One region of the Paenibacillus sp. BK720 genome, then DNA from elsewhere that is predicted to be linked to it. Evidence: riboswitches for the same ligand, from Rfam matches in the RefSeq annotation. Region 1 holds a riboswitch; the other holds the start of a gene.
What was found. A riboswitch is a leader RNA that binds a small molecule or an ion and turns the genes downstream of it on or off. The one in region 1 is predicted to bind cyclic di-AMP.
Positions count from the first base shown of each region.

Region 2: another riboswitch for cyclic di-AMP. It lies ahead of FHT67_RS12720 (amino acid permease); the one in region 1 lies ahead of FHT67_RS28020 (3D domain-containing protein).

Region 1 is NZ_JAASRQ010000010.1:63,785-69,212, forward strand. It holds gene rnmV (ribonuclease M5) at 1-246, opposite strand, end outside; gene FHT67_RS28020 (3D domain-containing protein) at 403-1,536, opposite strand; cyclic di-AMP (ydaO/yuaA leader) riboswitch at 1,780-1,988, opposite strand; gene FHT67_RS28025 (TatD family hydrolase) at 2,172-2,945, opposite strand; gene FHT67_RS28030 (HD domain-containing protein) at 2,976-4,271, opposite strand; gene FHT67_RS28035 (AbrB/MazE/SpoVT family DNA-binding domain-containing protein) at 4,556-4,810, shown strand; gene rsmI (16S rRNA (cytidine(1402)-2'-O)-methyltransferase) at 4,933-5,428, opposite strand, start outside.
Region 2 is NZ_JAASRQ010000003.1:145,182-150,609, forward strand. It holds gene FHT67_RS12700 (SDR family NAD(P)-dependent oxidoreductase) at 1-101, shown strand, start outside; gene FHT67_RS12705 (hypothetical protein) at 224-502, shown strand; gene FHT67_RS12710 (PdaC/SigV domain-containing protein) at 596-1,711, opposite strand; gene FHT67_RS30670 (hypothetical protein) at 2,288-2,593, opposite strand; cyclic di-AMP (ydaO/yuaA leader) riboswitch at 2,882-3,069, shown strand; gene FHT67_RS12720 (amino acid permease) at 3,223-5,049, shown strand; gene FHT67_RS12725 (MMPL family transporter) at 5,228-5,428, opposite strand, start outside.

The DNA of each region.
Region 1 (5,428 bases):
CTCCTGCGGCAGAAAAGCATGCTTGCAGCCCGGCACCCGCCGCGCCACAATTTTGCGTATTCTCTCGCCCGCATGATCAGGATCCGTAAATATTATAACGCCTCTGCGTTCCATCGCCAGCTCGATCCGGCGCAGCACTTCCTCGCCGACCGCAGAACCGTTGGTTTCGATCGTATCCGCTTCAACGGCTCTCTTCACGGCAACCGTATCGTCTTTGCCTTCCACCACAATAATTTCCTTAATCACAAGCGAACATTCCTTTCTAAAAAGCAGCAACTTCCGCTCTTCTTTCACCGTCAATAATATGCAGCCTGCTTAGCATCTCCATGCACACAAAAAGAAGAGGCAGCGCCTCTTCTTATAATGGCATATTTAACAATGAAATACGATAGCGGTAAGCCATTAGCTTGCGGATGGCTTGGTCGGACCAAGCACGTATACGGTATATCCTTTTTTCCGGCCGAACTTATTGGCATAGCTTGTGCTGTCAAAGTAAACGTCGATCTTGTTGCCATTGATGGCACTGCCCGTGTCTTCCGCTCTGCGGAAGCCAATTCCTTCGATGTACACCCACCAGCCGATTGGAATAACATCGGGATCCACCGCAATGGTACGGCCTTCCTTCACCTTTGCGCCGGAAGCCGTAATGCCGTAGCCCGGATGACTCTCATCCTTGCCCGTGGAAGCTACACCTGCCGAATAGGCGGTTAAGGTTACATTCTTGAGAATCTTCTTCGGCTTAAACGTTACGCCGCTCTTTGTATACGAGGCTGTGCTCGCGGCCGAGAGCGTATGTACGTCCTTCTTCGAGCCTACCGCTACGACCTGACTGACCGTATGCTTCTGAACGACCTTGTCGACCAGCTTGGAGGAGACAAGAACTCCGTTCTCGTACTTCTTCTCCACGCGCTCGATTACGACGCCGTTTTTACCGGTTTGCACCAGCTTCTCCTTCCCTTGCTCAAGGGTTGGATCTTGTTTCTTCACGATCGAGAACGGCAAAGTCCGTTCGGTCTCTGCTACTTTCGTATCGACGCGGGTAACGGTAACCGTCATTGCCTTCGAAATCTGAGTATCGAGAGACGGGATAACTTTATCTTGATCGCGGACAGGAATATTTAATTTCCCGATCGCCGCCTGTACTGTTTTCTCTGTCGTGTACACCGTCGATGTTTTGCCATCTGCTTTTACGGTAACCGGAACCGCGTACTTGATTTCGATGCGGTCTCCGTCTTTGATGGACGCATTCAGAGGGTGTGATACCTCGTCATAAGGTCCAACCGTTATAGCTTGTTCATCCAGTAGGCGTTGCAGGACCCATTGTTTTGTCTTTACGACAGTTTCTTGTCCATTCACCACTACGGATACGCTCTTATCAGCCGATCCGTACAACAACACCAAAAACATGAAAGTCATAGCGATTGAGATAATTGCACTCAGAACAATTAAACGCAAATTTTCATGCTTCCATCGCATTGCGAAAGTCATGCTGGATGATCGCTTCCCATGGGTCTCCTTAGCCTGGATCATGCCCACTTCTATCGGTCCTCCTTCATAGCCCCGCCGCCAATCTGTTACGCATGATACTATTGACGCGACTATTGAGTATATTGGCGTGACAAGCACGCTCCAGTGTTACGGCCTCCCACCTCCAAGATTTACCCTGTAAAGACTATTTCCGAATAGCGAAATCGAAAATAAAAAGAAGCCTTCGACAGAGGATCTGATCGTGGCTTCCTGGGTAATCAAACATTCAGGAAAAGGTGAATACACGAGGTTGATCGCTCTCTATAATCGCTTACGAGGTTAGCTGACGGGTTCGGACGAGAGAGCTGCCCTATCCACGGAACGAATGCTCATGGCAATCGCCGCAAAATTCACCCCTGAAGAATTCATACGCGGCAGATGCTTCATGACGTCTTAACGATGCATCCGCTGGCGTTGGTTCCCCCGCTCTCCGGCTTTCGGAGATTAAGCGCAAACTGGAAATCCAATACAAAAGTTAAAGCTCTGAGAAAAATCATACATTCCTGACCACAGAATTGTAAAGATGCGTTAAAAGACGATTTTAACGAAATTTTAGGATTCTGAAGGCAAATAGGGGCGATTCCAACAAGTAAAAAGAGTTTTATCGCCGCAATAGTCTTTATTTCAGCGGTTTTAGACCGTTTTTAAACAATACCAAAACATTTTTTACCGTTTGCGCTTGTAATAACAGCGATTTCCTCCTTGGATTTTCCTGTTATGTCCGCTGCGGCCTCTGCGACTAAAGACACATAAGAGCTCTCGTTTCTCTTCCCTCTAAATGGATGAGGAGACAGATACGGGGAGTCCGTTTCGATGAGAAGACGATCAAGCGGAACCTTCGCAAGCACCTCTTTTGGCACCCTTGCATTCTTGAACGTGACCGGTCCGCCAAACGATATATAAAAGTTCATATCGAGGCACATTTTGGCCGTTTCCCAGCTGCCCGAATAGCAGTGCATGACTCCTCCGACTTCAGACGCCTTCTCTTCCCTCAGAATACGGACAATGTCCTCATGCGCATCCCGGTTATGAATGACAATCGGCTTACCCAGCTTCCGGGCAAGGCGGATTTGCTCCCGAAATACCCGGTGCTGCACCTCCTTCGGAGAGGTATCCCAGTGGTAATCAAGACCGATTTCTCCTATGGCTACAACCTTCGGATGGGAACAAAGCTGCTCAATCCACTCCAGGTCCCCCGGCTCCATAAAAACGCTGTCTACCGGATGCCAGCCTACCGCTGCGTAAATAAAATCGTATTTTTCCGCGAGCTCCATCGTCGTTGGAATTGTCTCCCGGTTGAAGCCGATATTGATCATTAAATCGACACCGGAAGCGCGCGCTCTTTCGATAACTTCTTCACGGTCGCTGTCGAATTGCGGGGAGTCCAGGTGGGTATGCGTGTCGAATAAAGATATCATCTTAGCTGCAAGCTCCTTCTATATAAAGAGTTAAATTTTAAACAATTGCCGAACGCCCGGGCTTAGCCGGTCAGCTGCGGCAAGAAGCGGTTCAATCGGATAATAGATATGATACTGGCCTTGATGCAGGCCGCTGATGGAACGGACAATGTCGGATTTTACCGATATTTCGCTTAAGCTGTTCTCGTCGCTCAGCAGCAGAATCGGCGCTTTTTCCTCTTTCCCGCCTTTTTTCGCATCCGGGCGATAAATGTCGTAGGGCTGGTCAAAAGGAAAATCGATTTCCATATGGTAGTCCGGATTAAGGCCGATTGCGATGAACTCCCGGGCTGCTTGTTCCAATAAAGAGTCCCCCGGATCATCCAGCGTAATGTATTTGTATAACTGGCGATTAAGGAAACGGTCGCATAATCCCGCCAGCAGAGCATCCTCCTCTTCGGTCCATAACGAGAAGATGGTCTGCATGTAGGCCTCGTCCAGCTTCAAGTAATCCGTTACCGTAATGCTGCCGTCCAGCAGCTTATTGATTGGTCCCGGCATCCAGGAGAATGCGTAACCATTGTCGTACAGCTCCTTGGCGCGGCGCGTAATCTGTCTTAGGATAATCTCCGAGCTTCGGGTAACCGGATGGAAATAAATTTGCCAATACATCTGGTAACGGGACATCAAATAATGCTCAATGGCGTGCATCCCGCTCTCTTTCACGACAATCTTGCCCTGAACAGGACGAAGGACGCGCAAAATTCGCTCCAGGTCGAAGTTACCGTAGTTGACCCCCGTAAAATAAGCGTCCCGAAGCAGATAATCCATTCGGTCCGCATCCATCTGGCTGGAGATCAGGCTTACTACAATGGGGTTTGGGTACGTTTTGCTGATTACCGAGGCTACCTTCTCCGGGAAATCCTCCGAGACGCGGCGCAGCACGCGGTTCACTTCCGTATCCTCCAGCAGGATTGCACAGGTCCACTGCTCATGATGGGTGTCAAATACCTGCTCCAGCGAATGGGAAAAAGGCCCGTGGCCAACGTCGTGCAGGAGCGCTGCGCAGAGCGCCAGAAGTCTTTCCTCCATCGGCCAGCCCGGATATTCGTTACGCTCGAATTGCGAGATGATTTTCCTCGTTATTTCATAAACCCCAAGGGAGTGGGAGAATCGGCTGTGTTCTGCGCCATGAAACGTCAAATAAGAGGTTCCAAGCTGGCGAATTCGTCTAAGCCTCTGAAACTCCTTCGTATTGATCAAATCCCACACCGTCTGATCCTGCACGTAAATATATTTGTGTACCGGATCCTTAAAAACCTTCTCTTCGGTCAGCTGCTGATTCATTCGCCCTTTCAACTCCTTTGTTCATGGTTTCGACACAAAACTCTGATAGAATGTCGAATAGTGTCGTAATATAGTTTCCAAATTGTCGAAGCTGTTGTATTCTATAGTAAGATTAATATGACCTTGCTATAGAGTCAAATTCCCATAAATATAGGTCTGATAAGGTCTATCAGAGACATTCTCGGTTGACTATTATGGGAATCGTTGGTATTATAGTAGCCATAAAAAGAAAAACTATGTCGAATAGTGACGAAATGTTATTTCCTGAGAGGAGAAACAAAATCATGATGAAATCTACTGGTATTGTACGTAAAGTCGACGAATTGGGTCGTGTTGTTATTCCAATCGAATTGCGTCGTACGCTTGGTATTGGCGAGAAAGATGCTCTGGAGATCTATGTAGACGGCGAGCGTATCATGCTTAAGAAATACGAGCCTGCATGTATCTTCTGCGGCAATGCAGAAAACGTATCTTACTTCAAAGGCAAAATTGTTTGCCATATTTGTTTATCTGAAATGCCTTCTCCTGTGACAAAATAAGAAATATAGGTTATAATAGAAATACACCAACTTGTTAATTCTAACCTTTTTATACTCCTTGATGCCTTCCTGTGCTAGAACCCGGCCAGGAAGGTCTTTTTTTGCCCAAATAACGCAGTAATCTATCGATTGACTGCGTTATACACTTCCCTCTTCGGCAGGCCTCTGTCCTGAGCCGTTTTTTTAATAGCCTCCTTGCGGTCGATTCCTTCGTTCTCGTAGTGGGCCACATGCTCTTCAAGCTCAAGCAGCGTCCACCAATTCTCTCCGTTATCTGACGCGTCTCCCGCTCCTGCAGCTGCCCCCTCAATTATGAGGCAGTATTCGCCCAGGGGAGGGTTCTCTTCAAGAAAAGCTAGACATTCGGATATGCTGCCGCGTGCGGCTTCTTCATGGCGCTTCGTAAGCTCTCTAACCATTGCAATCCTCCGGTCGCCCCAGTGCTCCAGCATGGCTTCCAGCGTCTTCTTCAGGCGATGGGGAGATTCATACGTCATAAGCGTCCCTTCTTGGCGGGCAAGACGGGCCAGCCATTCGGCAAGCGGCTTTTTATCTCGCGGAGGGAATCCCGTGAACATGAACCGATCGGTCGGAAGACCCGATATGATCAGAGCCGAT
Region 2 (5,428 bases), on a different contig from region 1:
CGGAGGAAATTGCGAAGTCGGTTCTTTTCCTCGCAAGCGAGGACGCGTCTTTCATTACGGGTACGACACTGACCGTAGACGGCGGTTATACGGCGCAATAACGATCAATGGCGGCGACCCCCCTATCCATTTGGTTAGGGGGCTTTCTATGCGGGTTTTTGAATCTGGCTCCCGGAATGGTACAATAGTCCAAGAATTTGAAATTCGAGGAGCTGTAATAACCATGAGCGAACTGAATGAACAAGAATTGGTGAACTATCTGGCGGAGAAGACCAAGGTATCGGCTGATACGATCAGCCTGGTGCTGAAGCACGAGCAGGCTTTTATCGATAAGGCGCAAAGCTCGGCTAAAGGTCAAGTGATCGATATCGACAGCGATGAGCTGGTCGATTATGTGTTGAAGCAGCGCGACGTGAAGCTGGACGAAGTAACCGTCGAGAAAATTCTCGATATGGAGATGGATTATCTCGTCGAGAACGGCTTTGCGGAGCATGAAGACTAATCGGTTAACCTAACGCCGTAACGAAGAAGAAGGCCATCTGCCCGTTTGGGGCAAATGGCCTTTTTATGTTCCCATGTTATTGCGATACAGCGGCTATCCTTTAATCGTTACCGAATTATCGCTTGTATTGTTCTTCAGATCGAGGTGAAGAATTTTGCTGAAGAATTCATCCGGCACATAGAGCGAGCCTTTCATTAATTTAGGCGCGGCAAACAGCTGAACCGGAGCCATTTTGTTAATGGTGTAGCTGTTTTTGCTTACGGTTACCAAAGTCCATTGCGCATCGCGGGAGATTTCCGCGCTTTGCGTTTTGTTGCTCCATTTTACCTTGTAGCCCAGCGCCTCCGCAGCTTTACGAAGCGGAATGTAATGGGCGCCGTTCGGGCCAGCCGTCAGATCCTTGGTGGACAAGGTTAAGGTTGGGCCGACCGATGTGGTGGCATCCACCGGAATGTTGATGATTCCGCCGGCATAAGGCGCAATCTCGTATTGCTGGAACACCAGATTGACGATACCTTTGCCGTCAACGAAATAAGTATGATCAGCACCGATTTTGAACGTTGTCATGGCGTCCGGGAAGAAGTTATCCGGGTTTTTGCTGATGGCGTAACGCACCGCGCTGTTGGCTGCCGCAAAGCCGCCGTCGCCAAGCGCCTGCTCAAGCGTCAGCTCGGCAGCCTGCTGGCTGTTTACGATATTGTAGCCCTCTACGGCAGTACCGCCATGGGCGCCGCCCATGTACTCGTAAGTAGACACGGTGAACGAGACGATGCCTTTCGCGGCCGTGCTTCCGTCGGCTTTCAGCTCGTAGGCTACGTTAAGCTCATAAGCACGGAACGGATAATCGTTCTCTGCGGCGGACTTTTTGTCATCGGCCGCCATAGCCTTTAGCTTGTCGATTTCTTTGGTCGCTTTTTCCTCGATGGTGGCGTTTAATTTATCTTGATAGGCGGTATCGAGCATACCGCTGATCACAGGAACGGAGATTTTTACGGTAAGCAGATCGGAGGTTTCCTCAATTACTTTCGTTGTTACTTTAACGGCTTGCGTATCGGGAAGCACTGCGCTGATTGGCACGGTTGTGATCGGTTCGTAAGTAACGGCAACAGGTGCGGCAGTAGATTCCGCTGCCAGGGCAAGCGCGGGAGTATAGGCAAGCAGGCAAGAGCCGGCGACGGCAATAGTAAGCATTTTGAAAGGTTTTTTCATGATGGATGGCCTCCTCAATATAGGTTCGGAAATTGAAATCACCAAGTAGACGGATGAGTGTATCGAAAAGTTTCATTGCTTAACTAATTTATATTCCGGCCGATCGGAGACGTCTCCTCCCAAGGTGATCGGTATCCATCGGGCGTCTTTAATGGTAAATTCGCTTTAATGCCCCGAGTAGTTAAGGCCGTTAACAATCTTGACTGTTTTAGCCAGGAACTCGTGCGAGAGCAAGAAGGGCGGAATCCGTTTAAGCAAAAGCATCAAATAGATCTCTTCGTAGGCAAACCCGAGATTGGGGTAGAACGATGAGGCCTCTTGTATATCTTTAACCAGCAAAACGATGGATGAACCCGTAAAAACCTATTTAAATCCAATCTAGCCTTGTCAGATTAAACGGTTGAAGAGCGGCAGGGCCGGAGCGTAGCGAAAGACATGCTCGCTGAGAATCGCAGCGCTCGCCTTTTTATCCGGATTTCTACCGCACAGCGGTATATTCAAGGAAATCAGGGTACAACAGCGATCGAAGGAGCATGTCTTTTGCGCAGCGACAATGCCCGCCAATCACTACGCTATTCAAGCAAATAGCCGATTGACGTAACCAACACCGGGGCTGCCGCAGGCGAAGAGGTTGTCCAGCTGTACGTACGCGATGTTGTCGGCGAGGTTGTCCGCCCGCTGAAGGAGCTGAAGGGCTTCCGGAAGCTGGCTATCCAGCAAGGCTAGACGCAGACGGTAACGTTTGAGCTTACCGAGGAGCAGCTTCGTTATTACCATGCGGATTTGCAGCTGAAGAGAGATGCGGGCGAGTTCCATGTCTTTGTGGGCCCTAACAGCCGCGATGCGGAAGCCAAATCGTTCCGTCTTACGAAATAAAAGCAAAAAAAGCGCGGGCCAGCCACAGGCAGGTTTGCGCTTTTTTTGCTTACAGCGACTTTAATAGAGCATGCCTATCAGATAATAGCCAATCTCCACTGACATATCAGGGATTATCTGCCGATTGCAAGGTAAAAGAAAGCATGGCGGTTTATTTCGGACATTCCGAGAGCGAACTAAATATGTATCCGCATTCATGAGCGGAAAACAGACTAATCTGCCCTTTTTCGCTTGTATATCATGGTTTACAGGAAAGGGGAAACGGGTCTATGATCAAATCTGCAAAACTTCATATGTTCGTATTCGCTGAGTTTCCGTTAGAAACGGAAAGCAGGGGAACCAAATGCGATAGGCAGGAACGTTTATGCTTGTCGCCGGGGTGAATCGGCATGCCGGCCGCAATGTTGCGGCAGCAGGCCGTAGGGCGACTCTAGACGCCCGAATCCGTCAGCTAACCTTGTAAGCGTTGATAGAGAGGGTGAACTTCGGTTATTTACGGGCCGCGGGAGGATACTCTGCGGTCTTTTTTCTATGCGTAGAAAAATGAAAAGGTGGTTACATTAGCACTGATAAGTGTTTGAGTAGCCAAGTATCCAGGTATTAGATGTTTAACTTCAACTTTGGCGGTGACCTGTGTGTTTACTCTTATCAAAAGATTACTGATCGGGCGTCCCCTCAAGTCCACGGAATTAGGGGAACAGAAGCTCATTAAGACGAAGGCGCTTGCGATCCTGTCCTCGGATGCCTTATCATCCGTTGCTTACGGGCCAGAGCAGATTTTGCTCGTCTTGATGACCGTTAGCGCAGCGGCGTTTTGGTATTCGATTCCGATTGGTGTCGGGGTGCTGGTCTTATTAACGGCACTTATCCTGTCTTACCGGCAAATCATATTTGCCTACCCGCATGGCGGAGGAGCGTATGTCGTATCGAAGGAAAACCTCGGGGTATTCCCGGGCCTCATATCCGGCGGCGCTTTGCTGGTCGATTATATTTTGACCGTAGCGGTAAGCGTCTCGGCGGGCACGGACGCGATTACGTCGGCTTTTCCAAGCCTGCATGAGCATTCGGTACTGATCTCTATCCTGTTTGTCCTTTTTATTACGATATTAAACCTGCGGGGCGTGACGGAATCCGCGTCTATCCTTGCTTATCCCGTTTACTTGTTTGTGCTGGCGATTGTTGTCATGGTCATTGTCGGCTTGTACAAAATCGCCGCCGGCGACGTATCGCCTGCGCTTCACACCTCGTTAGGCACGCCGGTTGCGGGCATCAGCCTGTTCCTGCTGCTCCGTGCGTTTGCATCCGGCAGCTCGGCCCTGACCGGGGTTGAGGCTATCTCGAACGCCATTCCGAACTTCAAGGATCCGGCGCCGAATAATGCGGCCAAGACGTTGCTGGCGATGGGCGGCCTGCTCTCGATCCTGTTCTCGGGCATCGTGTTCCTCGCTTACTACTACGGCGTCTCCCCGAAGGAAGACGTGACGGTTGTATCGCAGATTGCCGAAGGGATATTCGGGCGCCATACGATGTATTATTTTATCCAGGGTACAACGGCGCTTATCTTGATCCTGGCGGCGAACACCGGTTATTCCGCCTTCCCGCTGCTTGCGGTTAACCTGGCGAAGGATAAATTCATCCCGAGAATGTTCACGGCACGCGGTGACCGTCTCGGTTACTCGAACGGCATTATCAGCTTGGGGATTCTGTCCATCATCCTGATCGTTGCGTTCCAGGGCAAGACCGAGCACCTCATCCCGCTGTATGCGGTTGGCGTATTCATCCCGTTTACGCTGTCGCAGACGGGGATGCTGGTCAAATGGTTCCGCCAACGGCCGAAGGGCTGGGTCGGCAAGTTCACAATCAACTCGATCGGCGCCTTGATCAGCTTTATCGTAACGATCATGTTCTTCCTGACGAAGTTCGAACAGGTATGGTCGATTCTGATCTTCCTGCCGCTTATTATTTTCGTCTTCCACCGGATCAAGAAGCATTACGAAGCCGTGGGCGAGCAGCTTCGCCTCGCAACCTGCGAGCCTGTGATGCCGATAGAAGGCAACGTGATGATTTTGCCGGTTTCGGGGATTACGCATGTGGTGGAGCATTCCATTCTGTATGCCAAGTCGCTGAAGGCGGAACAGATCATTGCCGTGTACGTTCCTTTTGAGAAAGAGGATGAAGCCATCTTCGAAGAAAAGTGGGAGAAGTTCCAGCCGGATGTCCGGCTTGTAACCCTGCATTCGCCTTACCGCTCGATCTCGAATCCGCTCTTCAAGTTTATCGATACCGTGCAGCGCAAGGCGAGCGAGAACAATTACCAGGTAACCGTCATTATTCCGCAGTTTATTCCGAAGAAGGGCTGGCACAACATTTTGCATAACCAAACGAGCTTGATGCTCCGTGCCCAGCTGCTGTACCGCAAGGATGTCATCATCACTACCGTGCCTTACCATTTGAAAAAATAGCGAAAAGCCTCGGTCCCGTCGGGACCGAGGCTTTTTTAATGGTGCAGATTGGGTTAGCTTAACGATGCCGCGCATCGTTAAGGCGTTGAAAAACAGCCGAAATTGCGCGCAAAGCGCAGATTTGGGCCAGCTTAACGATACCGCGCATCGTTAAGCAGACGGCACCCGCCCGGGCGGGTTACAACTCCGCTTCCTTAACGGAAGCGGCTCTTTGTTTCGACGGCCAGAATACCCCTTTGCCGATCCATACCGTCAGCGCCGGTACGAGGAAGGAGCGGACGATAAACGTATCGAGCAGAACGCCGATGGCGGTCACCGTGCCGAACTGCACCAGTACCTGAATCGGCAGCGTCGCGAGGACGGCGAAGGTACCTGCAAG